2 linked regions of the Rhodoligotrophos appendicifer genome follow. The protein of the gene in region 1 interacts with the protein of each later gene in a pairwise test. Links are inferred from orthologs where the notes say so. Each region holds a gene or a part of one and is shown on either strand. Other genes may lie near its edges. The genes, in order: FKM97_RS07035 and phnG.

Region 1 (14,570 bases):
CTAGGACGCTTGGCCGAAGGCACATTGATGGTCGTGTCCGCCCACCAAGTCGCCCGCAAGTCAGCAAAATCCGCGCTGAGGCGCATCCAATTGGCAGGCGCGCATGTTCTCGGGGCGGCCGTATCGAAGATGGCGGTGGAGGAAAGCCACTACAATTACTACTCCCGGCAGAGCCACAGTGAGACAGCGGACAATAATGGACACAGGACTCCGGAAAATCCCGGCGGCACGACCCTGCCGGCCTTGGAATCACCTCTTCATAAAGACGAACAATCCTAAGAGTAGGCCAACCGGTGCTACTGGACCGCACCCAACATCTGATCGGGAAGCCAAGTTGCGATGGCAGGGAAGAAACACAGGATGATGATCGCGAGGAACATCACCAGGACGTAGGGAAAGGCTCCCCACAAAATCTCCTTAGTGGACACGTCAGGGGCAATGGCATTGATGACAAAGAGGTTCAACCCAATGGGTGGCGTTATCAGACCGACCTCCATGTTGATCGTGAGGACGATCGCGAACCAATAAGGATCGAAGCCAGCCTGGGTGATGATGGGGAACAGCATTGGTGCCGTCATCACGATGACGGCGACAGGGGGCAGGAACATGCCTGCGACCAGGAGGAAAAGATTGATTATGCCCATGAGAACCCAGCGGTTGACGTCCATGTCGGCAATCGCTGTGGCTATCGTCTGAGTGATGAAGAGCGAGGACAAGGCAAAGGCGAAGAGCTCGGCAGCCGCCATGATCATCATGATCATCACGCTTTCGCGCATCGCCGATCCGAGAATGTTGGCCACCGGCCGGACGCGGAACAGCCGATAGGCGATGATGACGACCAGCAAGGTCAGCAAGGCGCCGGCGCCGGCGGCCTCCGAGGGTGTGGCGAGGCCGCCATAGAGCACATAGAGCGTCCCCGCGATGATCAGCAGGAACGGCAAGATCCGTGGCATTCCGGCCAGCTTCTCGCGCAAAGTATAGCGCAGAGCTCGAGCGTCAAACTCGTAGCCTTTGCGTTTGCAGTCGATGATCGCCCAGATCATGAACATGATCGTCAGCATGATGCCCGGGATCACGCCAGCCATGAAAAGGCGCCCGATCGAGGTCTCGGTCGCGATCCCATAGACGATGAGCGTGACCGATGGCGGGATCAGAATTCCAAGGGTGCCGCCCGCGGCGATCGAACCGGTGGCCACGGAGGCTGGATAGCCGCGCTTGAGCATCTCGGGAATGCCCATCTTGCCGATGGCTGCGCAGGTCGCCGGCGACGACCCGGTCATGCCCGAGAAGATCGCGCATGCACCAAGATTAGATAGAACCAAGCCGCCGGGCACACGATTTAGCCAGCGGTCGAGCGATGTGTAGAGATCACTGCCGGCCGGGGAGGAGGCCACAGCCGCTCCCATCAGGACGAACATCGGGATCGAGACATAGGCGAGATTGGCAATCCCCGCGAACATAGTCTCGGACAGAACATAGATGATGCCGAAACCACTTTGCAGGAGCAGCGCTGAGACGGCCGCGAGACCAAGGGCGAAGGCGATGGGCATGCCGGTCCCCAAAAGGACGAACAGGGCGGCGATGATGGTAAGACCGGCGATCGTCGGGCTCATCGAACGGTATCCTCCTCCACGGGGGCAGTCGCGAGCCCACCCAAGGGATCGGGCGCATGCGGCGTGCTACCGCCGGAGATCAGAACGAGGATCTGCGCAACATATTGCAGGCAGAGCATACCAAACCCGAGGGGCAGGGCGGACAGAGGTATCCAGAGGCGGGGTGCCCAAACGCTCGAGTGGCGCCAATCTCCCTCAAAAGCCTCGTGGAACTGGAGCCAGCTTGCCCAAAGCATGATGAGGCAAAAGCAGAGACCGAGAATGCCGCCAATGATGCGCAGCCAGCCGCGTGCATGATCGCTCACGATCATCTCCACGACGTCGACACCGACATGCCCACCTTTTAGTAAAACATAGGGCGCACCCAGGAACATTGCCGCAGTGGCGGAGAACACCACGAAATCCGTCTGCCATATGGTCGCGGCCCGAAATACATAGCGGATGAGGATCATCTCGCAAACGACGAGCATGGCGGCAACAAGCAGGAGGGTGGCCAAGGCCGCAAAAGCCCTGGAGAGAGCTCCCACGGCCCGGATATAGGCCTTCATCATCGATTATCCTCGGGTGAAGACGGGAATGGCCCGGCAGCGCCGCAACGCGGCCCCGCTGCCGGGCTCGGCGGGTGGTTATTCGACGGCCAAGGCCTTTTCGATCAACTTGTCGCCACCGGGCACCTTCTCGGCGAAATTCTTGTAGGAGGAGGTCTTCGCCAGTTCAAGCCACGCGTCATAATCCGACGACGACATTTCGACGACCTCGACACCCGCTTTCTTGTAGGTATCAATCATCAATTGATCGCCCTTCCGGACCTCCGTGTTGAAATAAGCCTCCGCCTTCTCTCCAGCAGCCAGAATGGCCTTCTGCTGTTCAGGGGTAAGCCCGTCGAAAACTTTCTTGGAGATCAGAACCGGCTCATACATGAACCAAAGAGCGTTCTCACCCGGCGCCGTCAGACATTTGGCATGCTCGAAGAGCCGATAGGAGACGAAGCTCGCTGAGGAGGTGTTCGCCGCATCAAGAACGCCAGTCTGCATGCCAGAATAGATCTCGGAGGAGGGCATGGAGGAGATGGACGCTCCGGCCGCTGCCAACATCTGCTCAAAGGCAGGACCGGCGGCGCGGATCACCTGTCCTTTCAGGGTGTCGGGTGACGTGATGCAACCCTTCTTCGAGGCAAAGGCACCGGAGAGCCAAGCATCGGCGATGACGATCGCACCAGACTCTTCAATGACCTTTTTGATGTCGGCCATGAATTCGGAGTCATTGAGGCGCAACGCACGATCGAAATTCCCTACCAGGCCAGGCATGAGCGTGGCGGAGAAGATCGGATGCCGGCCCGAGGCATAATCGAGCGGAAAGGAGGTCATGTCGAGGAGCCCCCGGGTCACCGCGTTCCATTGCTCCGTGGGCTTATAGAGGGAGGATCCCGGATAGACCTGGATCTCCAGTCCAACGTTCGCAGCCGCGACGTCGCGGGCGATCATCTGGACCATCTCGTCGCGAATATCTCCCTTGCCGCCGGGGAACTGGTGCGATGCCTTGAGGACAGTCTGCGCCTGGGTCGCATCGGACGCCCCACACGCAATGGCGAGAATGGCGGCGACCTGCATTAGTTTAGAAATGGCTTTCATCTTTCCTCCTGTGGTCCCGGCTTTTTGCCGGTTGTTCGATAAGTTTGCGGTCCTCCGATCCTCAAGGTGGGATCAGACTTCTTGTGTCATTTGAGAGCACGGCCGCGCCCGGCGCCCGTTGTCCTCACCGGAACAATTAGGATGACCATCAAAAGCCCGATGATCAAGGACATTGGGATATGGCTGGCGGATAAGGAGAAAATGCGCCGGCGAGGCGCATAAACGGGCCCTGGATCAGATGGTGGACCGCTCCCTGAAGCGTCCGGTTACCAAATTGCACGAGAATGTGGCACGGGGCTTTCATAACAATGCAGCAGGCTCTATCAGTGGTTCAAGCGTGAGGCTTGCCTCGACATAAAGCATTTTGTCCATGCAGAAACGGATTGCCGCTTCCGTAGCCACCATCGTCCTCCTGCTGACGATCTTCGTTGGCGGGCTGACGATCGTACTGGCGGAGCGACAGAATGCTGACGCCCTGGTGCGCGAGCAGGATCTTGCGCGCGGGATCATCGACGTGCGCCGCAGCACGTTGCTGCAGACCGCAGACGATTACGCCCATTGGGACGAGGCGCTGAACAACCTCGCCTTGCATCTCGATCCTGGCTGGGCCGATCGCAATTTCGGCAGCGGGATCGTCGAGCGCTATGGCATCGACATGGTCTTCGTGATCGACCCCGACAGCCAAACGACCTATGCCATGATCGATGGTGAGAAGAGGGCTGTCTCCATCGACGACATCACAGCCCCGGGGTTCGCCAAGCTGTTGCGCAGCAAGCAGACCTTGGAGCCCGACACGCCCTTCTCTGCGGTCATCATCGCCAATGGCCACCCCGCGGTAGCTGCCATTGCTCCGTTGCGACCTTTCGACAATCCCGAGGACAGTACCGCCGGCAGGCGACATCTTCTGGTCTTCTTGGACACCCTGGATCAAACACGTCTTAAGCGCCTGGCGCAAATCTACCAGTTGCCAAATCTGAGGATCACCGCGACAGATCTGCAGGAAGATGCCTCCATCACGCTCAGAACCTTCGATGGCCGTGTTCCGATCTGGCTGGCGTGGGACACCGCCAAGCCCGGAGCTGCGATGCTCCGCGAACTGCTCCCCTTTCTTATCCTGCTGTTGCTCGTCTTTGCCTCCGTCACGGTGCTTCTGCTGCGCTATGCGATGAAAACTGCGCGCAGCCTCGAACAGTCGGAGCGCAGAGCGGCCCATGACAGCCTCACTGGGTTGCTCAACCGCGCCGCTCTCTTCTGGCATTTCGATGACGTGAATAGGCCCCGCGGCCACATCAGCAGTTTTGCGCTGCTCTACTGTGACCTGGACGGCTTCAAGGCCATCAACGACAGTCATGGGCATGACATCGGGGACGAGGTCCTCAAGGACGTGGCGCACCGGATAGAGGCCGCCATTCCGTCAACCGCAACGGTTTACCGGCTGGGCGGGGACGAGTTTGCCATCATCGTTCCAGGGGAAGCGCGGACTGCCGAAATCCGGCGGATCGCCATGACCGTCATCGAGGCGGTGAATGATCCGGTACGGCGAGGCGATGTGCTCGCTCAGGTGGGAGCCACCATCGGCGTAGCCCTCGCCCCCTTGGACGGAACCTCGATCGCCGAACTTTTGAAGGTGGCGGACCAGGCGCTCTACGCCGGCAAAAAAGCGGGCAGGGGAGAAGTCAACTTCAAGGTCTCAGAGATCTCCCAAGCCAGCGCCTGATGCTTGGCTCGCTGCCGCGCCTCGACCCTCTTGCCAGGCAATCCAGGCGGTAAAGATCCCTCAGCGGGAGTTCGGCAGCAACTGCTCCGCCAGGGCAACCCAATAGGATGCCCCGAGCGATAGGATTTCATCATCGAAGTCATATCGCGACGTGTGAACCATGGGCGTGTCAGGTCCGCGGCCCTGACCGAGCCAGACATAGGTTCCGGGGCGGATCTTAAGCATTTCCGCGAAATCCTCTGCCCCCATGGACGGAGGGACATTCGACAGGACGTTCTCGGCGCCGGCGACAGAGGCAGCGATGGCAGCGGCTCCTGCAGTCTCCGCTTCCGAATTGATCGTGGGCGACATGTGGCGGACATAGGTGAAGTCAACAGTCGTGCGGTGAGCCCTGGCGATCGATTCAGCCACCTCCGCCATGCGCTGCTCGATCTGGGCTCTGACCTTCTGGCTGAAACATCGCGCGGTGCCTCTGAGAACAGCCTCGGCAGGAATGACATTGTCGGCCGTTCCGGCGTGGAATTGCGTCACACTGACAACCGCACTTTCGGCCGGATCGATGTTGCGGCTGACGATCGCCTGCAGAGCGCTAACGATCGCCGATCCTGCAAGGACGGGATCGGCACCGTGATGGGGCAGGGCGCCATGAGCACCCTTACCTCTGACCATAATTGAAAAAGTGTCCGCGGCCGCCATGACGGCACCGGCGCGAACACTGAACTGGCCCACGGGAAGCTCCGGCCAGTTATGCATGCCATAGACGCTATCGCAGGGAAACCGCGCGAACAAACCCTCATCGATCATCCGCTGAGCGCCACCGATGCCTTCTTCTGCAGGCTGGAAGATGAGGTTGACCGTTCCGCTGAAATTTCTCGAGCGTGCCAGATACTTTGCCGCGCCAAGGAGCATGGCCGTGTGGCCGTCATGGCCGCAGGCATGCATCACACCTGGAGATCGCGACCGGTAGGGAAGATCATTCTCCTCCATGATCGGGAGCGCATCCATATCCGCCCGAAGGCCGATGGAGGGAGCGTCGTTGGAGGAGCGAGGTCGGCGGCCGTGAATGACGCCGACCACTCCGGTCCCGGCAATGCCCGTCTCCACACGATCAACTCCGAAGCTGCGGAGCTGGTCGGCGACAAAGGCGCTGGTTCTATGCTCGTGAAAACCCAGTTCAGGATGTGCGTGGAGATCATGCCGCCAATTCCGCATCTCCTCATCGAGCACGGCAATTTCGTCCCTGATCACCATCACTGACCTCCTAATGTCTGTCAGGCTCAGCAGAGAGCGGTGTCCTGCGCCCCACGGCATTCTGCCTGACCGTCTCGCTGAAGACCATGTCTGGCCGCTTGTCGAATGAGAAGAGGGCGATGATCCGCGGCCGCTCACCTCCGATAGGCGCAACCCGATGCAGCGATTGCCGGCCCTGGAAGAGCATCAGGGTGCCTGGTGCGACTTCGGGGCGACGCGTCTCCGGTGAACGGTCTTCGAGCACAGGGATGATTGCATCGAGACCCTGCTCTCGTATGTTCGCAGCATATTCGAAGCCCCCGCCCCATTCGGATTTCTGCAAGAGCAGAGAGACAACGAAATCATTGTCATCAAAATGCCAGCCATGCTCGTCGCCATCGCGCATATAGGTGACATTGCAGTCGAGCATGGGATCGGCGCACCGATAGAGCTCATCCATCCCCAGGATGGAGCGGATCAGTTCGAGCAGTTGCGGGTCTTCGTAAAGCTTCCGGATAAGGCTCGAGTTGTCGAGATGATCGCCAGCCAAAGTCCATTGCGCGGTGCGCGAGGGTCGCGCCAGGAGAGCGGACTTCTGAGCCTCGGCAAGATCTTCGGCGCGGACGCTCATCTTGAGATCCCGGCGATGTGCCCGCTCAAGTAGAGCTGTTGCTTCGGCAGCCAAATCACGAATCGCGGGTGGGTTCAGAAAATCCCCGAGGGCGACACAGCCCGTCTCGCCCAACTCCCGCCGGGCGCGTGCAACGATCGCTTCGCGAGCAGAGGGATCATCCAGTGGATAGAGCTCCCGATTGATCTCGCTTTGGTACCGCATTCCTTCCTCCTCGCAAAAACACAATTCATCCAGTGTCAGCAGAGGACGCCATTTGTCGAATACAAAAGAATGAGTTATGGTATAATCTAAAGTTATGAAAAACTCTCGCAAGCTCACCCCGATCCTGCACGCTTTGGTGGCCCACGAGGCGGCGGTTCGACTTGAAAGCTTCTCTTTGGCAGCCAGCGAACTCGGCGTCTCTCAGCCGGCCATATCCTCCCACATCCGCAAGCTGGAGGATCACCTGGGCGTGCTGCTCTTCGAGCGCCGCAACCGAGTCGTGAAGCCGACTTTGGCTGGAAGGGAATTCGCCGAGGCGACACGGCAGGGGTTTGCAGGCATCCTGGAGGCCATCGATCGGATCAGCGAGCCTGCGCGGACACTCACCATCGGTGCGAGCTATTCGCTGTCACACCTCTTCGTGCTCCCAGCGCTTTCGAGGCTGCAGGCGCTCTTCCCAAACCGAACGGTCCGGCTCCTCAGTTCGAACAATTATGCAGATTTCGATACTGACGAGGTGGCATTTTCGATCCGTTTCGGCCCCGCCAGCTGGCGCGAGCACTCTTCCCATCTCATCATCGAGGAGCGGATCTTTCCCGTCGCCGCGCCCAGTCTCCTGGCCAACTTGGGCAAGACGGATCAGGATTGGAGTCTCGATGACCTCGCGAAGGGACCATTGCTGCATCTCGATTCCCAGAGCTTCGAGACGGCCAGTTGGTATCGCTTCTTTGCCGCCCATGGGCGTCGAATGCGGCTGCTGCCCAGCGTCGGTTCATTCACGGGATACGATCTGCTCCTCCAATCGGTCACCGCAGGAAAGGGGATCGGGCTCGGCTGGGAGGGTATCGTCGACCATGCCCTGAAGACAGGCGCCTTGAAGCGCCTGTTCGCGGAGCCCGTGGTCACGAGTTCCGGTTTCCACGTGGTCTTCAAAGAGATCCCAGACGGGGTCACGCCCCAGCACATTGCCGCCGCCTTACTGGAAAACTGAGCCTTGCGTCCCGGATAAGAACTCATCGGCACAACCCGGACAGAGCCGGATTTCCTCGACACCTCAAATTGATGTTGTCGACCTCATTTTGAGGTGGTACCTCTGAGGTGGGAGACCTGGGACGCCGCATGTTAAAAGTCACCCTTGAAGACGTCGCACGGGAAGCCGGCGTCAGCCTTGCCACCGTCGATCGTGTCGTCAATGGCCGTGAGGGCGTCCACGCCCGCACGATCGAACGGGTCAGAACGGCGATCAATCGCCTCAATTTCGAGCCCGACCGCCATGCCTCTCGCCTCGCCCGGGCGCGTGAGCACAATTTCACGATCATTCTCCCCACGGGCCACAATGCCTTCATGAAGGATCTCGAGGGAGAATTCCTGGCATCGCGCGATCGGCTGATCCATGAGCGGGTCCGATTGTCGATTGTGCATGTGGACGTCTTTGACGGCCCCGTGCTCGCAGAAGCGCTGGAGGCAATCGGGCCGGAGATAACCGGCGTTGCGGTCGTCGGGCTCGACCATCCGGCAGTGGTGGAGGCGGTCAACGGTCTGACGGCGCGTGGCATCACGGTCCTGACCTTGGTGTCCGACTTGCCGTCTTCGAAGCGCGCGCACTTCGTCGGCATTGACAATTTTGCCGCCGGGCGAACTGCGGCCACCCTCATCGGGCGTTTTGTCGGTCGACGTCCAGGCAAAGTCGGGCTCATCGCCGGGTCATTGGCCTTGCGAGACCACATCGAGCGCCGCAATGGTTTCGAGCAGGTCATCGCCCGTGAATATGCCCATCTCGACGTGCTGCCGGTCAGGGAAGGTCGTGACGAAAACGCCAGAGTCGAGGCGGCGGCCCGCGCCCTTCTGATCGAGCATCCGGAACTGGTGGCCCTTTACAATGTGGGCGGTGGGCAAGAGGGCATCATCGCAGCCCTGGAAGCATCGGGGCGCGCGCAGGCGATTGTTTATGTCGGGCACGAGCTCACCGCCTTTTCACGCCGCCATCTCGTGCGGGGCACGATCGATGCGATCATCAACCAGGATTCCGGCCATATGGCCAGGAGCACGACGCGGATCCTTCTCGCACTCCGTGAGGGCGCACCGATCGTACCCGGGCAGGAACACATCAGGATTGACATCTTCCTCAGAGACAATGTGCCGTAGATGTGATTTGCGTGAGGTGCGCACTTCTTTTTGATGTTGAAGAAAAAGAGATTACAGGGAGCAGCCTTCATGAAGGGGATCAAGGGCCCGGCGATCTTTCTCGCCCAATTCGCCGGTGACACAGCACCGTACAATTCTCTCGACACCATCTGCGAGTGGGCCGCGGGACTCGGATATCAAGGGGTCCAGATTCCCGCCTGGGACGGACGGCTCATCGATTTGAAGCAGGCCTCGGAGTCCAAGGCCTATTGCGAGGATCTCGCTGCCACCGCGGCAAAGCATGGACTTGCCATCACCGAGCTCAGCACACACCTGCAGGGACAACTGGTCGCCGTGCATCCCGTTTATGACGAGCTGATGGACGGTTTTGCAGCGCCTGAGGTGCGTGGAAACCCGAAAGCGCGGCAGGAATGGGCGGTTGATCAGGTGAAGCGGGCGATCCGCGCATCAAAGCACCTCGGCATCACGGCTCACCCGACCTTTTCCGGCGCCCTTGCCTGGCCGTTTCTCTATCCATTCCCCCAGCGGCCAACCGGGCTGGTGGAGGCCGCTTTCGACGAACTTGGACGGCGCTGGCTGCCGATCCTGGACTTTGCCGACGAGCACGGCGTCGACCTGGCCTATGAAATCCATCCGGGGGAGGATCTTCATGACGGTATCAGTTTCGAGATGTTCCTGGAGCGCGTGAACAATCACCCGCGCGCCAATCTCCTCTACGACCCCTCGCATTTCGTGCTGCAGCAGCTGGATTATCTCGAATATATCGACATCTATCACGAGCGCATCAAAGCCTTTCACGTGAAGGACGCCGAGTTCAACCCGACCGGGCGCCAGGGTGTCTATGGCGGCTATCAGCGCTGGGTCGACCGTGCCGGCCGTTTCCGCTCTCTGGGCGATGGTCAAGTTGATTTCGGTGCGGTGTTTTCGAAGCTCACGGCCCATGACTATGGCAGCTGGGCGGTGCTTGAATGGGAATGCGCTTTGAAACATCCCGAGGACGGCGCCCGGGAAGGGGCGGAATTCATCAGCGCCCATCTGATCCGCGTGACAGACCGGGCCTTTGACGATTTTGCGGGTTCCGGAGCTGATGACGCCGCCAATCGCCGCATTCTCGGTCTGGCATAGGGGGACGCGGTCATGGCGATCGAGGCAAGTCAAGACAACAGCGCCCGGCGCCGTCTCCGGCTCGGAATGGTCGGCGGCGGACGCGGCGCCTTTATCGGCGCTGTTCACCGCATCGCGGCTCGCCTGGACGATGACTATGAACTGGTCGCCGGCGCGTTCTCATCGGAGGCAGCACGGGCAAGGGCCTCTGCTCAGGACCTCGGAATCGCATTGGACCGGGCCTATGACTCCTACGAGGCGATGGCGCAGGCAGAGGCTGCGCGCAGCGACGGCATAGAAGTCGTGTCCATCGTCACCCCGAACCATCTGCATGCCCCGATCGCTCGCGCTTTTCTCAATGCTGGCATCCATGTGATCTGCGACAAGCCTTTGACGACGACCAGTGGGGAAGCAGAAGACCTGGTGGCTCTGGTGCGCGAGACGGGATGCGTCTTCGCAGTCACCCACAACTACTCGGGCTATCCCATGATCCGCCAAGCCAGGGCGATGGTCGCCGAAGGCGAGTTGGGAACACTTCGAGTCATCCAGGCGGAATATCCGCAAGATTGGCTGACCGAGCGCTTGGAAGATAGCGGCAACAAACAGGCCGAGTGGCGTACAGATCCCGCGCGGTCCGGAGCAGGCGGCTGCCTCGGCGACATCGGGACCCATGCGTATCATCTCGCTTGTTTCGTAACCGGGTTGCAGCCTGAGGCCCTATCGGCCCAGTTGACGACCTTCGTCGAGGGCCGCCGGCTCGACGACGACGTTCAGATCATGCTGCGCTTCAAGGGTGGCGCCCGCGGCCTGCTGTGGGCGAGCCAAGTGGCGGTCGGCAACGAGAATGGGCTGAAACTCCGCGTCTACGGCACCAAAGGTGGATTGGAGTGGGCGCAGACCGATCCAAATTCTCTGTGGTTCACCGCTTTCGGACAGCCGAAACAGCTCTTCACGCGGCGCGGTGCCGGTGCATGGCCGCAAGCCGATCGCGTGTCGCGCATCCCGCCTGGCCATCCCGAGGGTTATCTGGAAGGCTTCGCCACGATTTACAGCGAAGCGGCACGTGCCATCCGGGCGGTCCAGTCGGGCGAAATGATCGATGCGGAGGTTATGTATCCGACCATAGAGGACGGGTTGGCAGGCGTCCGGTTCATCGAGGCGGCCGTCGCGTCATCGCGCGATGACAGCCGCTGGGTAACGATTCCATGAGCACGCCCCCGGAGGCGCCTTCTTCCGTGCCGCTGGCGGCCGTTGACATCTCTATGTCCTTTGGGCCCGTGGAGGTGCTGAGCCATATCGACCTGGCGCTTAGAGCCGGCGAAATCCACGCCATCATCGGGGAGAACGGGGCCGGCAAGTCCACGCTCATGAAAATCCTCGCCGGCCATCTGCATCCGACGGGAGGGACTCTGAAGCTAAACGGTACTGCCGCCAAGCTCACGTCGCCCGTGGATGCTGAGAAGCGCGGTATCGTTCTCGTCCACCAGGAAATCCTGCTGGCCCCGGACCTGACTGTCGCCCAGAACATCTATCTCGGCCGCGAGCTGCGCCGGGGGCTGACCCTCGACGATCGCGCCATGCAGCAAGGTGCAGCGGATGTCCTGCAAGGGCTGGACGCCGATGTCGACCCAACGACTGTGGTCGGCCTGCTGTCGATCGCGCAAAGGCAACTGGTGCAGATCGCCCGCGCATTGCTGGTGCCGCACCAGGTCGTCATCTTCGACGAGCCGACCGCATCGCTGACACCGTTCGAGACGGATGCGCTGATCCGTTTGATTTTGGAACTCAAAAGAAAGGGGACGACAGTCGTCTATATCTCCCATCGGCTTGCCGAGGTGAAGGAGATCGCCGACCGCGTGACCGTGTTGCGGGACGGCAAGATGGTCACGACTGTAGAAGCGGCCTCTCTGGAGCCAGTGGACATGGCACGGCTGATGGTGGGGCGCGATGTCGCCAAGCTCTACCCCGATCGTACCAGGGTGCTCGCGCCGAGCCCCGTGTTGGAGGTCGACCGCCTGAGCGTGCCCGGTTATGTGAGCGAGGCCTCATTCACGCTGAACGAGGGCGAGATCCTTGGCTTTGCCGGTCTCGTCGGCGCGGGTCGCACAGAACTCTTCGAAGGCCTTGTCGGGTTGCGCTCGGTCAGCGGGGCGGTGACGTTCAGGGGCAAGCCCGTGCATTTCAGAACAGTGCGCGACAGCATGGATGCGGGCATCGTCTATCTCAGCGAGGACCGGAAGGGCAAAGGACTGATCCTCACGCGCGATCTGCGCATGAACCTCACGCTTGCCGCGCTCGACCAGTTCACTCGGGGGATTTTCATCGACACGAAGAAGGAATGGGCCGAGCTCGATACCGCCATCGCTCGCTTTGATGTGAGGACCCCGCGCAACGACCTGCTCGCGGGGCAGCTGTCTGGCGGCAATCAGCAGAAGCTGCTGCTGGCGAAGATGATGCTGCTCGATCCCGAAATCATCGTGATTGACGAACCGACCCGAGGTATCGACATCGGGACCAAGGAGCAAATCTACAAGTTCATTGCCCAGCTCGCAGAGGCGGGCAAATCAGTAGTGGTCATCTCGTCGGAGATGCCCGAGCTGATCGGGATCTGCGATCGCATCCTCATTATGCGCAGTGGTCGGATCGTCGGTGAAGTCAGCGGCGCAGACATGACCGAGGATGAGATCGTGGTCCATGCAACCGGGGTTTCCAGGGACACCACAGCCATGTTGCACCCGGCATGACCGAAACATCCGAGCGGCAAAGACGCACGCGCTCTCGCCCCAGCATCGACATGCGGGTCATCGCCCCCTTTGTAGCGCTGGCCGCCCTGCTGATCTTGGGTGCGCTGGTCAATCCCAATTTTCTCAGCATCGACAACCTGCTTAACGTCATCACCCGTAGCGCCTTCATCGCCATCATCGCAGTGGGGGCCACTTTCGTCATCTCGGCGGGCGGGCTCGATCTGTCGGTCGGTGCCATGGCCGCCTTCGTCGCCGGCGTCATGATCCTGTTCATGAATGGTGGATCCATTACGGGAGAGATCCCCATGCTGGCGGCGGCGATGCTGATCGCCATCGGCGTAGGCGCAGCCTGCGGCATGGCCAATGGTGTGATCACCACGGTCGGACGGATCGAACCCTTCATCGTGACCCTCGGGACGATGGGCATCTTCCGAGCTCTGGTCATCTATCTGGCGGAAGGCGGCTCGATCGCCATGAAGTCGTCAGAACTTCGGGCAACTTACCGTCCGGTCTATTTCGGCGATGTGTTCGGCGTGCCGATCCCTGTGCTCGTCATCATCGCCGTCGGGCTCATCGGCGCCTTCATCCTGCATCGTACGGCGTTCGGTCGCCATGTGGTCGCCGTCGGTTCGAACGAGGATGTGGCGCGATATTCCGGGATCTCGGTCAACCGGGTCAGAACGTTGACCTACGTCATCCAGGGCATCTGTGTGGCCATCGCCGTGCTCGTCTATGTGCCACGCCTGGGCGCGGCCACGCCGACCACAGGACTGTTGTGGGAGCTTCAGGCGATCACGGCCGTGGTGATCGGCGGCACGGCACTGCGCGGCGGCGTCGGCAGGGTCTGGGGGACGATCTGCGGCGCGCTCATTCTCGAGGTCGTGGGCAACATCATGGTCCTGTCCGACCTCGTCAGCGAATACCTCATCGGGGCCGTCCAGGGTGCCATCATCATCATCGCGATGCTGGTGCAGCGCTCCTTGATGCGGCGACGATGAGGCCGAGTGGGAGGCATACCTCCTCGTTTCACGGAACAACCTAGGGAGAGAACGATGCGGAAATTGTTATTCGGGCCGATCCTTGCAGGCCTCATGCTGGCAACAGGAACAGGGCAGGCTCAAGACGCCAAGACCATCGCGGTCTCGATCCCAGCGGCGGATCATGGATGGACCGGTGGCGTGGTCTATCATGCTCAGGAGCAGGCCAAGCTGCTGGAGAAGCGCTATCCCGGTCTCAAGGTGCTGGTAAAAACCTCCCCCGACGGGGCGTCTCAGGCCAACGCTTTGGAGGATCTGACGACCCAAGGCATCGACGCTCTGGTGACGCTCCCCCACAATTCCGACGAACTGACGGATCCGATCCGCAGTGTCAAAGAGAAGGGGATCTTCGTCACGGTGGTCGACCGCGCCCTGACCGATCCGACGATCCAGGACCTGTATGTCGCCGGCAACAATCCCGAGCTCGGACGGGTCGGCGGGGAGTACATCAAGGAGAAACTGAACGGCAAGGGCAACGTCGTTGTCATTCGCGGCCTGCCCATCGTCATCGATG
Region 2 (14,392 bases), on another replicon or contig:
TGAAATACCCGCTCAGGGGCGAGGCGGTGTCACGTTATGCCCAGACGTCGCGTGTACCGGAAGTCAACTCGCGGCTTTTGTCCATCGAAGGCTATCGCAGCAGCTGGCGCAAGGCGGCGGAGCGTGCCGACTGGCATCCAGACCTGCGTGAGCTCATCCGGCTGGATGCCGAAACCGTTCTGGAGAATTGTGGTGCCAAACCGTCCCGCCTGAGCCTCTGGTGCGCCAAGGAGGTCGGGGGCGATACGGACAAGATCGTCTCGCTCTGGCGGAAAATGTTCCCACTGGGACGCATCCTCTTCATCTTCCGCGATCCTCTGATGATCACCCGGGCGGTTCTCAACGATCGGCGGCGCAAGGGGATTACGCTGTCGGCTGCCGAAATCGCCCACGAGACACTGGATCCCCTGCGCGTGGTCGCCGCTCAGTCCCGCTACCTCGGCGACCGCGACGTCTTTGCCCTGTCCTATGAAGATCTCGTCCGGGATCCGCGCGCAGTGATGGCCAGGGTCGCGAGTTTTCTGGGCATTCAGATGGAGGATGTCTTCACAAGGCCGACGATCTTCGGTGAAGATGTCGTCGTGCGCACGGCCTCACGGAGCGACAAGGAGGTTTTTGTCGAGGACAGGGAATGGTTCGAGGGCCTGACCAAAAGGGAGCAGTTCGTGGTGAAAGCGACGTCCCGGCTCTCCAAGGTCAATCCCCGATACAGGCTCGATTACCCGCAGTTGCGCCGGGCAGTGGCGGAGGGAGTGCGAAGGCCTTGATCGTCTCGCACAAGCACCGCTTCATTTTCCTGAAGACCCGCAAGACCGCGAGCACAAGTACAGAGCTCGTCCTTTTCCCTCACTGCGGGGACGGGGATATCATCACGCCGCTCACACCCACGGACCTGACGCGCCGATATGGGCACCGCGCCCGCAATCATCTGAGATCGACCTTTCCGTTCGATCCACGGCCGCTCATCCATCGTTTTCGGCCGGTCGAGGGAAGTCGCAGCATCGATTTCCACGATCACATTCATGCGCGTGACGTTCGGAGCTATGTCGGCGAGAAGATCTGGAACAGCTATTTCAAGTTCAGCTTCGAGCGGAACATCTATGATCGCCAGGTGTCCTGGTATCATTATCGCACCAAGAAACCCGAGCATGCGCGGAAATGGCCAGACTTTCGCACCTTCCTCATGCGGTCGCCCAGAGCCAAGATCGATAATTTCCTGATCTATACGATTGAAGGACGACCCGTTGTCGATTTCATGGGGCGCTATGAGACGCTCGAACCCGATCTTCGTGCCGTGATGAAGTTGATCGGCCTCCCGGAGCCCGCCGAGATGCCTTTCGCCAAAGGCGAGATCCGTCCCCGGCGCGAGCGCTCCTATCGAGATTATTACGATGACGAGACGAAGGCGCTGGTGGAGAGCTGGTATCCCGGGGAGAGAGAGCTGTTCGGGGATGTGTTCTAGAGACGCTCCAGCCACTCGCGCCCGAGGGCGAATTCTATCTGGCGGCGGTTGATCTTACCAAGCGGCAGTTCAACCAGTTCAAACAGGTGGATATCGCCGGCCGCCTCATACCGGTAGGTCCAGTTGCGCTGGAGGTTGGCTTTCAGAAACCGAGCATTGGCGGTCCGGCCGTCGACAAGGATCAATGTTCCCGGCAGCAGGAAATGCTCAATGGTCAGAATGTCGGCCGCCATGGGCATCCGATCGGGAGCCCTTGTCGAGATGCCCCTCACGTCGCCGTCCACTGAAAACTGGCTTGGTGCATCGAGATAGATGAAGTCGGGGCAGATATTCGGCAGCGTCCGGTACAGGGTGCAGATACGGTCTGCAAAACTGGCCATCTCGCAGGGGCTGAAATGCAGTGTCACGACGGGCTTCAATTCGGCCGTCAGCGACTGCAGGGTGAGATCGATGAACTCCTGCATGTCGTCGAGGGAATGCAGCTCGAAGGGGTTGCTCCGCCGCAATGCCGCGACCTCACCGGCATAGTCGGCTCGATTGAGGGCAAGGGCGTGAGCGAGGATCAAGGTCGACCGGCCAACACCAAATTCGAGCACCGTCGTGACCTTGCGCTCGCGCACCAGCTTGTGCAGCCGCACCAGATCCGCCCATTGAGGGGGAAAGGGGGTATTATTCGAAGGGTTGACGCTGTCATAGGCACTTTCGACGTCACCAAAAGTGATGAGGGCGTCGAGTTGTGCAGCCCGCACATAGGACTCGAGTTCGGCCGTAGACATCGGGTTCAGGAATTGCACGAGCTTAGACTTCTGCTTTTGATCGATCTCGCTGCGTTTTATCTGAAACAGCAACCGAGGCAACTCTTCTCGCAAAATAACGAGCAGGCGCGAAATCCGATCCTGCAGGTTGAGAACTTGGCTTGCCATCTGTAAAGGAGGGCCGTACTGCTTTATCGGTAATGCGAGATCTTCGCAGGAGTGAACGATGGATGCCGAGGGCTTTCTGACCGCTGAGACCCCCTATCGCTACAGGATGAGCCGGCGGATCAATCTCTTCCTCGCCAAGAAGCTGAAGGTGGCGCGCGTTCCCGCCATTCGAGCCAGCAAAGCCTTCAATGTCCTGATGAGCCCCATGGCGCAGCTCCGTCGCAAGCGCGCGGCCGAATCGCTGCCGGCGGCAAGTGGCGCAAAGTTTGCGCTGTCGCAGGAGCAGGGCTACCGCCTCATCGGGCCGACGGAAATTCCCGACGTTCTGCCGGCCATCAAACAGGCCGAGGCCATCTACAATGCGGCCGTGGATGCGGGCAAGAAAGCCGGTCAAGGCAAGGATAAGAATTATCTTTTCCCGATGGCCCGCGGGGCCGATCTCGCTCAGTACACGGACATCATGCGCCTTGCGGTCAATCGCGACGTCCTCGATGCCGTTTCGAAATATCTCGGTGCTGTGCCCATCGTCAGTCAGATTTCCGTCCTTGTCAGTCCTCCCAATGAGAGCCAGATCGGAAGTCAGCTCTATCATCTCGATTTCGCCGACGAGAAGCAGGTGAAGTTCTTCACCTATGTGCATGATGTTGGTCCCGAGAGCGGCCCCTTCACCTTCGTTCCGGTGGCCGAAAGCGAGACGCTGGTGAAGAAGTTCGGCTATGACCGTGGCCGTCTGTCCCTGGAGGAGGTGACCGGCGTCGTTGGCGAGTCAGGACAGGTCCAGGTCATGGGTCCGGCCGGCTCGGGTTTCCTCGTCGATACCTCGCGATGCCTGCATTACGGCTCGAACCGGAACAAGACGACCCGCGTCGCCCTGCTGATCCAATACACTCCGCATACGGTTCCCGAGCAGCTTCCAACCGTCTGGCCCACCGAAAAGCTCAAGAAGCAACTTGGCCTGGACGAGATCCAGACCATGGCACTGTCCCTGGATTGATCGATCCTCAAGTGCCGTACAGGTCCCGGACGGCGTCCCGCCAGTGCGCGCCGTCCTGGATCGAGCCGTCATCCGTATCGAAGCGAACGAGCCAGCGGCGCGTCTCTGGGCGTTTCTGATTTTCCGCCAGGGCGAACCAGTCTTCGTACCAGGGCAAAAGAAAACGATCGTCCTGATAGGAGTCTCTGAGCCTCAGGATCTTCGCGCTGTAGCGCGCATCGGGATCAGCCATCTCGCTCCGCTGGAACTGCTGGCGCAGTCGATCAGGCGGCGGCAGGAGCGTGACGAACGTCACCCTCTCCGGCTCCGCCAGGATCGCGGGCAACGGGTCGCCATGCTCCGGATCGAGAGATTTGTTGAGGCGGCGCAACAAATTATACATGACGATGACATTCTGGGTCTTCGGGATCCAGCCGCTGAAGAAATCCTCGGCCTTCACGATCTCCCAGTCCGCCTCGTCCAGGGCCAGCCGGCGCCGGAAAAGAGGATCCCGCAGGATTCTTTCGGCAATCGTGCTCTTTCCCCCCGACGTCGGCGCACAGACGACGACCATGTGCCCGATGCGTCGCTTATCGGCGATCATCACAGCGCGCCGATGGCCATCGTAAGGACACCAGCGTAAAGGCTCGAACAGCGGTGATTCGCCGTTCACCAGCGTCTCGATGGCGGATCTGGTAAACCGGCGAACGGAGACGCCTGAGCCTTGCGCATCCCTGTCCTGACGCACAAGCATGAGAGCTTCGCCGGACGCCATGGCTGCGAGCGGGGAGATTTGTCCCCGTAACGCATCACGCCAGGTGAAAATCGGCAGATCCACGGCCAGTCTGCTCCGGGTCAGAGAGATGAGCCTTCGCAGCACCGATACAGGCTCCGGCGCCCGATCGAGCACGCCGCTGCAGAACACCAGATCGAAGGTTTCGCCACCATCCTGCCAGTCTGCCAAGGTTTTCCCCAGGTGCTCGACACCCTCGCCTGACCTAATCTCCCGTTGTCCGAGATAGACCACCCGCTCCACGCCTTGCCGAGCAGCGGCAGCGGCAATCGTTCCATCGCCTCCAATTTCCGCCACAGTTCGAGCGTTCAGATTATGGAGAACTCCACCCGGGCCAAGGGCTGCGGATGCGGCTGAGACGGTCAATTCCAGTATCCGGTCAAGTTGTGCGGTCCAAAACGACGAAATCAGCTCATGCTATGAGCCAGCTAGACTTGCAAGTCGAGGGCGGAGGCGGTAACGCATTGCGACTTTTTCAGTCGTGTAAGAATTCGTTGGAGTCATTAGTTTGAGCATCGAGTGGACCAAGTCTCAAATCGAGGAACTCCTCGCCAGTCGTAAGCTCACTTATCAAAATGTGGATTTACCGTTTGGTCTTTCGACCGGTGGTGCGGATCGTTCGCCCACGGCGGAGGCTATCATGCTGAAGGACATGAAAGGTCGATCAGTCCTGGATATCGGCTGCATGTACGGATATTTTTGCTTCGAGGCGGAAAAGCGGGGCGCAACGCGAATGTTGGGCGTCGATATCGAGCCGTTGAATGTCGAGAACTCCAGTCTTCTCGGCCAGGTCCTTGGATCCAAGGCCGAATTTCGAAAGCTCGACATCGAGGCGGCCGAACTGGGCGAAAAGTTCGACGACATCTTCTGCCTGAATGTCCTCCATCACATGCGCAATCCGATTGGCGTGCTCGAGAAGCTGATTGCCGCCACGAGAGATCGCCTCGTCCTCGAAGTTGCTTCGCTCGGCGAAGGCGACCGGCGGAAGCTCGGCATAGCCAGGCTTTCGGCCGCCTTCCTGAAGCGGTTTCCCATCATGTATGTGACGAATGCCGCCGGCAAACGTCGCGGCAGCAACGAGCTTTTCTTCTTCACACCCGCGGCGATCAAGAATTTGCTGATGGAGCATCGGAAGATGTTCGCCAAGGTTGATGTCTTTCCCTCGGGGCACAAGGATGGGCGCTTCATCGTCATCGCCCAGAAGCGCCGCATCGACAATCTCGTTGTGATTGCCGGCCCGACATCGGCAGGAAAATCGACGCTCCTGGAGAACATTTCCAATGGCACCCGCAAGGAAATCGCGCAGCAGCTCGGCATAGATGATCCGAAATCCTGGGTTACCGCGGGGATCCGGTCCTTGCCGCCGCTGGATGGGACTGGGAGCCGCAATCTCATTCTGCATTACGACATCACCCGCCGGCAGTTCGGAAATCCCATCGCGCGTTCGCAGTATGACCTGCACGACCTCATCTCGATCGCTGACAAGGTGACATTCCTGACGCTGAAGCTTCCACAAGACCGCCTCCTGCGCCAGCATGAGGACGGCACGATGAAGCCTCAGACCGTCGCCGGTCACTTCAAGGGCACGCCTAAGCACAAGAAGATCGCCGAGATGTACGGCAGCCCGGAGATGGTCGAGTCACTCTACCAGGAATGGTTCGAGGTCAGCGGGAAGTATGCCGGCGAGCATTTCACCATCGCGTCGAGCGATGGGAGCGAACTCGTGCGACTTGCAGGCTGAGGCGGCTCAGCCGTTGACGCCATAGCGTGTCATGAGGTCCTTGCAATAAGCCAGGTCGTCATCGTCCAGCGAGTTCGTGAAGCCGCCGACCTTGCCACTGCGGACGACCATCTGGCCGTCCGGTGCATTCGTGCGACGAAAGCGTTCGCCGAATTGCTCCTTCAGTTCACCCGAGCGCTCCCGTTGCTTCATATTCTCGAAGCTCGCTGCCTCGACCGCTTTGCGGATGGTGGGTTCCGTGACGAAGGGGCAGTGCAGGAAATCCGTCAGGGCTTTTAGGGTCTCGACCGGCTTGGTCCGAAGATCCTCGTAACTCACCTCATGATAATCCCGGAACCGCTCGCGGTCGTCGCGGATCACCTTTTGAAACGCCACGATCCTCTCGAAGCCATGGCGGTCGTCCCGGATCATTTCCTTGAAGGTCCCGCCCCAGCCGTCCTTCTTCGTCATGTGATAGAAATAGGAAACGATCACGTCGCGCGGATCGCGCGTGAGATGGACCACGCGTTTGTTGTAGAGCCGCTCGTTGAAGCGAGAGACTTCCGATGGCAGCAGCCGCATGTCGCCCTTGGCGCCGGCATGGGTGAACTGCGGATCAACCCCCAGATCATGCAGCATGACCCGCAGCCAAGTCCGACCCGAGCGCGGGAAGGACACGATCCTGACCCGCTGCGTCTTGACCACGGCATTGTGGAAAAAACGCTTCAGACTTGCGTCCTGAAAGAGGAGGACCTTGTTTCCCCGACTGTCGAGCATCCGCGATTCCCTGGCATGACCATGGACATGGCCCAATTGTGCCGAAGAACTGCCAGAATTCCCGAGGGCTGGCCAGCAGGAATTCACAGGCTGAGGCTGTGAATTCCCGCTCTGCTAGCGTCCGATTTCACCATGCATGCGGGTATTCTCGCTCCGATAGAGGTCGACGTCAGAGAACCCGGCGGGTTTGCCGGTGAAGTAGATCCGCTCTGCGAGATTACCCTGGGCCTGACCGCCTCGGACTTGCTTGCGGCGCGCCTCCAGCGCAGCTTGAGACGGATAGGAGACGCGCGCAAAGGGTTCCCAGACGAGTTCGCCAGCGGCGCGGAACGCCTGAAGGTAGATGGTGGGTCCCGAGGTGCGCGTCTGCACGATGAAGCGGTTGCCGTTATAGGCGAAAATGGGATTTTGTTCCGCCGCCACTCCCGGCGAGATTGGGAAAGTCATTGTTAGAAAGAGTAAGAAAATCGCCCCTGTATGCCTGATCACCGACATGTCACGGATCCTCACGATCGCCCGCCCCCGGCCTCTGTTTCCGCAATGATTTCCGCCACCAAGCCGTGCAGACCGTCGCGGTAGCCGGTCCGCGCCGAAGGCTGCCCAGGGTCGGAAGTGATGACCACCGTCAGTTCCAGCGATGGAATGATATACAGCATCTGCCCGCCATAGCCCCAGGCGTAACGCACATCGTGATCGGCGATCCGGCGCAGGAACCAGCCATATCCATAACCGTCACCATTGTAACGGGAGGTGGTGCGCTGCTGCCAGGACTGCTGGATCCAAGCGGCGGGGACGACCTGCTGTCCCTCAGGCGTCTTGCCGCCATTGCGGTAGAGTTCGCCAAAGGCCAGCAGCGAGCTCGGACGCATCGCCATTTCGTTGCCGCCGAGATAGACGCCCTGCGGGTCGCGTGCCCAGGCACTGATGGCAAATCCGTCGACCGGGCCCAGCCAGTCCTGCGCAAGGGCGAAGGTGGAACGGCCGGTCTCGCGGGTCAAAATTGCCGACAGAAGGTGCGTCGAGCCGGTCGAATAGAGCATCTGCCCGCCCGGATCGTCTGCAAAGGGCTGTGCCAATGCCGACCGGACCCAGTTGGCGCTCGACACCCAGCGGCCGTAATTGGGACCGGAGGTGCGTCCCAGTCCCGCCTGCATGGAGAGGAGATTTCCGATGGTGACGTCTTCGAGGCGCGGATCGGCATCCTGCGGCAGGTCACGCTTCAGGAGAGGCGCAATTTTCTGGTCCGTGTCGGACAGCACGCCCTTGTCGATCGCGATGCCGACCAAGGCCGAAACGACCGACTTCGACGCCGACTTGATGTTCCTCGGCGCTGAAAGGGAAGCGCCGCCATAGGCCTGTTCCCCGACGACGTCCCCGTCTTTGGCGATGATGAGGGTCCGCAAAGGGTCGAGCTCCGCCGCCTTCTGTATCACCGCCGCATAGGCTTCGCGCGACGGTGCGGCCATTGCTGCACCGGGCACCAAAGGGGCGGTCAGGAGGAGAGACAAGAAGGTTCTGCGCTGCATCGCCCTCAACTGGGGTGATCACAGCCGATAATCACCTCCACGGCCGAGGAATCCGCGAAAAATCACGCCAAATTGACCAAAGGCCCGTTTCGGGTGTCATGCGATCGAGATCCGACCGTCACCAAACCTTCAACTGCGCGTGATTGAAGGTGCCGATGACGACTTTGCTTTCAGACACTGAACCCTCCACCCCCTTGCGACAGCACTGGATGTCCGTCCTCGCCAAGGCGCCGAGCGAGACCCTGGCGCGGCATTGGGCGGAGGAACCGACACGTCCCTCCTATCGCATGCTCAGGGCGCCGGAAACGGGGCTCGTCATGCTGCGCGGCAGGATCGGCGGGTCAGGTGCGCCCTTCAATGTCGGAGAGGCCACGGTGACGCGCTGTGCGGTCGAGCTCGACGGCGCTGCGGTCCTCGGACAGGCCTATGTGATGGGGACGGATCTGAGGCATGCGGAGATCGCCGCGGTCTATGACGCCCTGCTTCAGCACGGCGAAGCGCGGGCGCGGATCCTGGATTCGGTCATCACTCCCCTGGCCGCCGCCCAAGCCCGAAAGCGGCACGAACGGGCGTCGAAGGCTGCCGCGACAAAGGTCGATTTCTTCACGCTGGTTCGCGGTGAAGACGAATGAGGCTCGACATGCCGGTCCCAGGATTTGCGGCACCCGACACACAATCCGCAGACGCCTTCCGCCAGATCCTGGAGGCCGTATCGCGCCCCGGTCACATCAAGACCCTCGTCGGCCTGGAACAGGCTCCGCCGCCGCTCCACCTCACCACGGCGATCCTGCTTCTGACACTGGCGGACATGGACACGCCCCTGTGGCTCGATGCTCCCCTCGATAACGCCGCGGTCGCAGGGTTCCTTCGCTTTCATTGCGGCGCGCCCCTGGTGGAGAGCCGCGCCCGGGCGGCCTTTGCGGTCATTGCAGATCCCCAAAGCGTGGGACCTCTGGACGCCTTCAGTCTGGGAACACCCGAATATTCGGACCGCTCGACCACGCTCATCGTGCAGGTGGATGCGCTGCAGCCTGCAGGATCCCTGATCCTCACGGGCCCCGGGATCGAGACGGACCATCGGCTCGGCGTTTCACCCGACCATCCTCCCTTCTGGGCGGAGCTGTCTGCAAATCATCGCCGCTTTCCCATGGGTTGCGACGTGATCTTCGCCGCACCCAACGCGATCGCCGCCATTCCCAGGAGCACGACCATTCAGTTCGAGGAGCATTCCTGATGTATGTGGCGGTCAAGGGCGGCGAGAAAGCCATCGACAATGCCCACCGTCTCCTGGCCGAGGAGCGTCGGGGCGATCTCGACGTGCCGGAGATCTCGATCCCCCAGATCGCACAGCAGCTCAGCCTCGCCGTCGACCGCGTCATGACGGAGGGCTCTCTCTATGACCGGGATCTGGCAGCATTGGCCCTGAAGCAGGCGCGGGGGGACATGATCGAGGCGATCTTCCTCATTCGCGCCAGCCGCACGACGCTGCCGCGCTTTGGTTATAGCGAACCGATGGATACGGCGCGCATGGCCATCCGGCGGCGGGTCTCAGCGACTTACAAGGACATGCCCGGTGGACAGATGCTGGGTCCGACCTTCGATTACACCCATCGCCTGCTCGATCCTGCCCTGCGCGCCGATTCGGTGCCAGAGACTGCGGATCGGGGCGACGCCGACGGTGAACCGATGCCGCGGGTGCTGGACATACTCGGTCAGGAGGGGTTGATCGAACCCGCGTCAGCCCAAGAGGCCGAACCCGGCGACCTCACCCGTGAGCCGCTGGACTTTCCCGCCGACCGCAGCTTGCGGCTCCAAAATCTCGCACGCGGCGACGAAGGGTTCCTGTTGGCGCTCGCCTATTCCACCCAACGCGGATATGGCCGCAGCCATCCCTTTGCCGGCGAGCTGCGCATGGGCGAAGTCACCGTCGAATTCGTCCCCGAAGATCTCGGATTTGCCATCGAGCTCGGCGAGGTGACGCTCACTGAATGCCAGATGGTCAACCAGTTCAAGGGCACGGCAGCGCAACCTCCGCAGTTCACTCGTGGGTATGGCCTCACCTTTGGCCAGTGCGAGCGCAAGGCCATGGCCATGGCCCTGGTAGACCGCTCATTGCGGGCAGGCGAATTGGGCGAAGACCGCGTCGCCCCCGCACAGGACGAAGAGTTCGTGCTCGCCCATTCGGACAATATCCAGGCGACCGGCTTCGTGGAGCATCTGAAGCTGCCGCATTACGTCGATTTTCAGGCCGAGCTCGACCTGGTGCGTCGTCTTCGCCGTGAGCACGCCGGGCTGGCGGAGGCTGCCGAATGACCGGACCCCTTTCAAACTTTGCCTATCTCAACGAACAGACCAAGCGGATGATCCGGCGGGCGCTGCTGAAGGCCGTCGCGATCCCTGGCTACCAAGTGCCGTTCGCCAGCCGGGAGATGCCCATGCCCTATGGCTGGGGGACCGGAGGCGTCCAGGTCACCGCCTCGATCCTGCGCAAGAGCGACACGCTCAAGGTGATCGACCAAGGGGCCGACGACACCACGAACGCGGTGAGCATCCGCAAGTTCTTCCAGAAGACGGCCGGCATTGCCACAACCGAGGAGACGGCCGCGGCGACCATCATCCAGACGCGGCACCGGATTCCCGAAGCGACGCTGTCGGAAGCACAGATTATCGTCTTCCAGGTTCCGATTCCCGAGCCCTTGCGCTTCCTCGAACCGCGCGAGACCGAGACCCGCCGCATGCATGCCATGAGCGATTACGGGTTGATGCACGTGAAACTTTACGAAGACATCGCCCGTCACGGCCACATCGCCACCACCTATGCCTATCCGGTGATGGTGGCCGGCCGCTATGTCATGGACCCCTCGCCGACGCCGAAATTCGACAATCCGAAGATGCATCGGATCCCCGCCCTGCAGCTCTTCGGCGCCGGTCGCGAGAAGCGCATCTACGCGATCCCGCCCTTCACCGACGTGGTCAGCCTGGATTTCGAGGACCATCCGTTCTCCGTGCAGCGGTGGAACAAGCCCTGTGCCCTGTGCGGTTCGCATACGAGCTATCTCGACGAGATCGTGCTCGATGACCGGGGCGGTCGGATGTTCGTCTGCTCGGACACGGATTTCTGTCGGCAGAACCAAGCCGAACGCAGCAGGGAGGCCGCGGAATGAGCGGGCATGATACGCCGCTGCTGACGGTCCGGGGCCTGTCGCACCGGTATGGCACCCTCACGGCCTGCCGGGATGTCTCTTTCACATTGCATCGTGGCGAAGTGCTCGGGATCGTGGGGGAATCCGGGTCAGGCAAGACGACACTGCTCAAATGCATCGCCGGCGATCTCGAGCCCGCGACCGGCGCGGTGAGCTATGTGCCGCGCGACGGTGTCCCGCGGGATTTCTGGGGCATCGCCGAATCCGAACGACGCCATCTCCAGCGGACCGAGTTGGCGTTCGTCCATCAGAATCCGCGCGATGGCCTGCGCATGGGGGTCTCTGCGGGAGCGAATGTCGGCGAGCGACTGATGGCCGTGGGAGCGCGGCATTACGGTGATATCCGGGCCCAGGCGTTGCACTGGCTCTCCGCCGTCGAGATCGCCGAGGGTCGGATCGATGACCTGCCGCGGACTTTTTCCGGCGGGATGCAGCAGCGGCTGCAGATCGCGCGAAACCTCGTGTCGGGTCCTCGCCTCGTGTTCATGGACGAGCCCACCGGCGGCCTCGATGTCTCGGTGCAGGCGCGGCTGCTCGACATGATCCGCGGCCTCGTCCGCAGGCTCGGCCTCTCGGCCATCATCGTCACCCACGACCTGGCCGTCGCACGGCTGTTGTCGACCCGGCTCATGGTGATGCAGGGCGGACGCGTGATCGAGCATGGACTGACCGATCAGGTCCTGGACGATCCGCAGGCGCCCTACACGCAGCTTCTCGTTTCCTCAGTGCTGCAGGTATGACGATGCCTTGGGTTCTCAAAGTCGAGTCGGTGGACAAACGCTTCGTCCTCCATGCTCAGGACAGCGCCGAAATCCCGGTGTTCCGCAATGTCGAGCTCGAGCTCGAGCCGGCGGAGCTCAGAATTCTCGTCGGACCTTCGGGCGCGGGCAAGAGTTCGCTCCTCAAACTCCTGTTCGGCACCTACAAGACCGAGCGCGGTTCCATCCGCGTGCGCCATGGGGCCGACATCGTCGATCTCGCCAGCGCCGATCCGCGCATCGTGCTGGATGTCCGGCGGCACACGATCGGCTATGTCAGCCAGTTCCTGCGCGTGATCCCCAGAGTGCCGACGCTCGACATCGTGGCGGAGCCCGCCATCGAGCAAGGCAAGCCGGAGGATGAGGCCCGCGAGCGGGCACGCGAACTGCTGCGGCTCCTCAACGTGCCCGAACGGCTCTGGCCGTTGTCTCCGGTCACCTTCTCCGGCGGCGAACAGCAGCGGGTCAATATCGCCCGCGGCTTCTGCGGCGCCCATTCAATCCTGCTGCTGGACGAGCCGACCGCCTCGCTGGATGCCGCCAACCGCGAGCGGGTGCTCGAATTGATTCATGCCACGCGCCGCGGCGGCACCGCCATGCTCGGCATCTTCCATGACGAGGAGGAGCGCAACGAGCTGGCGACAGGCACCCTGGACATCAGTGCATTCAAGGATTTCGGACATGCCTGAGACCGTGTTCACCAATGCGCGCATCGTGATGCGCGATGAAGTCATCGAGGGCTCCCTGGCCATCTCCGGAGCCGAGATCAAAGACGTCTCCGCAGGACGCGTTCGCAGCACCTCCGCCATCGATTGCGAGGGTGACCTGTTGGTGCCGGGCCTTGTGGAGCTTCATACCGACAATCTCGAACGGCACATGATGCCCCGCCCCAAGGCCTCCTGGCCGGCGGGCTCGGCTGCCATCAACCATGACCGGGAGATCATCGCGGCCGGCATCACGACCGTCTACAATGCGCTCACCATCGGCCATGTGCGGCCGACCAGTACGGCAGAGGGTCTTGGTGCCATGCTCTCGGCGTTGGACCGGCAGGCCGCTTCCGGCGCGCTAAAGGCCGAGCATCGGCTGCATCTGCGCTGCGAAGTCAGCGGCAGCGACCTGATGGACCTGCTGGAGCCCCTGATCGACCATCCGAGCGTCGGCCTCATGTCCGTGATGGACCATACCCCAGGCCAGCGCCAGTTCGTCAGCCTGGAGCAGTACACCACCTATTATCAGGGGAAATACGCCCTTACGGATGAGGCGTTGAGACGTTTCATCATCGAACGCCGGGAAGATTTCGAGCGCTATGGCGTCGCCCAGCGGCGCAAGGTCGTCGACATGGCGCGCGAGCGCGGCCTCCCCCTCGCCAGCCATGACGATGCCACGTTCGACCATGTCGCAGAAGCCGCCAATGACAGCGTCGTCATTGCCGAATTTCCCACCACCATCGAGGCCGCCCAAGCCTGCCGCACCCATGATCTCGCGGTGCTGATGGGGGCCCCGAACGTCGTTCGCGGGGGTTCGCACAGCGGCAATGTCGCCGCCCGGGAGCTCGCGCGTCTCGGCTGCCTCGACATTCTCTCCAGCGACTATGTTCCCGCCTCTCTTCTCTTCGGCGCCCTGATGCTGACCGAAGGCGAGGACGGCATCGCCTTGCCCCAGGCCATCGGGATGGTGACCACGGTTCCCGCCAGGCGATTGGGGCTCGACGACCGTGGAGAGATTGCCGCTGGGAAGCGGGCTGACCTCGTTCGTTTCCGGCCGGATGCCGCCGGACCGGTGGTGCGCGAAGTCTGGCGCGAAGGTGAGAGGGTCGCATGATGGAAGAGGACCTCGTTCATCAGCTGAAGCAAATGGTGATCGCTCGCGGGCAGGAGCTCTATGGCGGAGAAGCGGTGACCCAGGAACAACATGCGCTCCAATGCGCATTCCTGGCGGAATCGGAAAAGGCGCCCCCCTCCCTGATCGTTGCTGCACTCCTGCATGATGTGGGGCATCTTCTCGATGACGCCTTCATCAATGAAGCCGCGCCGGAGGATGATCATCGTCATGAAATGCTGGGGGACATGTTCCTGAGCCGCTGGTTCGGACCGGACGTCACCGAGCCGGCACGGCTGCACGTGGCGGCCAAGCGCTATCTTTGTGCGGTCGATCCGGCCTATCTCGACGGGCTCTCACCGGCATCGCGCCACAGCCTGGCGCTGCAAGGCGGGGTGATGAGCCCGGCGGAGGCGGCGGCCTTCATCGCGGCACCCTT

What was found.
Region 2: the proteins of FKM97_RS07035 (region 1) and phnG interact in binary tests that used the Escherichia coli proteins (3 or more experiments, as listed by UniProt). The link is inferred for Rhodoligotrophos appendicifer from one-to-one orthologs.

What each region holds. Positions count from the first base shown.
Region 1 is NZ_VHKL01000003.1:30,349-44,918, reverse strand. The notes cover bases 10,751-13,749. They hold FKM97_RS07035 (sugar ABC transporter ATP-binding protein), read left to right. Parts: upstream 10,751-11,480; coding sequence 11,481-13,019; downstream 13,020-13,749. Other genes in these bases: FKM97_RS07030 (ABC transporter permease), read left to right, coding at 13,016-13,749; FKM97_RS07040 (Gfo/Idh/MocA family protein), read left to right, coding at 10,751-11,484. Also shown: FKM97_RS07090 (GumC family protein), read left to right, coding at 1-279; FKM97_RS07085 (TRAP transporter large permease), read right to left, coding at 297-1,613; FKM97_RS07080 (TRAP transporter small permease subunit), read right to left, coding at 1,610-2,164; FKM97_RS07075 (TRAP transporter substrate-binding protein), read right to left, coding at 2,240-3,223; FKM97_RS07070 (diguanylate cyclase domain-containing protein), read left to right, coding at 3,615-4,961; FKM97_RS07065 (M20 aminoacylase family protein), read right to left, coding at 5,022-6,212; FKM97_RS07060 (HalD/BesD family halogenase), read right to left, coding at 6,223-7,026; FKM97_RS07055 (LysR substrate-binding domain-containing protein), read left to right, coding at 7,121-8,017; FKM97_RS07050 (LacI family DNA-binding transcriptional regulator), read left to right, coding at 8,146-9,171; FKM97_RS07045 (sugar phosphate isomerase/epimerase family protein), read left to right, coding at 9,241-10,296; more of FKM97_RS07040, read left to right, coding at 10,309-10,750; more of FKM97_RS07030, read left to right, coding at 13,750-14,017; FKM97_RS07025 (ABC transporter substrate-binding protein), read left to right, coding at 14,072-14,570. UniProt on the Escherichia coli protein: Part of the ABC transporter complex RbsABC involved in ribose import. Responsible for energy coupling to the transport system.
Region 2 is NZ_VHKL01000001.1:659,287-673,678, reverse strand. The notes cover bases 7,247-10,067. They hold phnG (phosphonate C-P lyase system protein PhnG), read left to right. Parts: upstream 7,247-8,329; coding sequence 8,330-8,806; downstream 8,807-10,067. Other genes in these bases: FKM97_RS03135 (carbon-phosphorus lyase complex subunit), read left to right, coding at 9,408-10,067; phnH (phosphonate C-P lyase system protein PhnH), read left to right, coding at 8,815-9,408; FKM97_RS03150 (serine hydrolase domain-containing protein), read right to left, coding at 7,247-8,174. In the rest of the region: FKM97_RS03190 (sulfotransferase), read left to right, coding at 1-767; FKM97_RS03185 (sulfotransferase family protein), read left to right, coding at 764-1,462; FKM97_RS03180 (class I SAM-dependent methyltransferase), read right to left, coding at 1,459-2,256; FKM97_RS03175 (phytanoyl-CoA dioxygenase family protein), read left to right, coding at 2,444-3,379; FKM97_RS03170 (class I SAM-dependent methyltransferase), read right to left, coding at 3,387-4,517; FKM97_RS03165 (DUF1698 domain-containing protein), read left to right, coding at 4,792-5,892; FKM97_RS03160 (sulfotransferase domain-containing protein), read right to left, coding at 5,899-6,648; FKM97_RS03155 (hypothetical protein), read right to left, coding at 6,763-7,143; more of FKM97_RS03150, read right to left, coding at 7,155-7,246; more of FKM97_RS03135, read left to right, coding at 10,068-10,487; FKM97_RS03130 (alpha-D-ribose 1-methylphosphonate 5-phosphate C-P-lyase PhnJ), read left to right, coding at 10,484-11,338; phosphonate C-P lyase system protein PhnK, read left to right, coding at 11,335-12,117; phosphonate C-P lyase system protein PhnL, read left to right, coding at 12,120-12,824; FKM97_RS03115 (alpha-D-ribose 1-methylphosphonate 5-triphosphate diphosphatase), read left to right, coding at 12,817-13,956; FKM97_RS03110 (phosphonate degradation HD-domain oxygenase), read left to right, coding at 13,953-14,392. UniProt on the Escherichia coli protein: Together with PhnH, PhnI and PhnL is required for the transfer of the ribose triphosphate moiety from ATP to methyl phosphonate.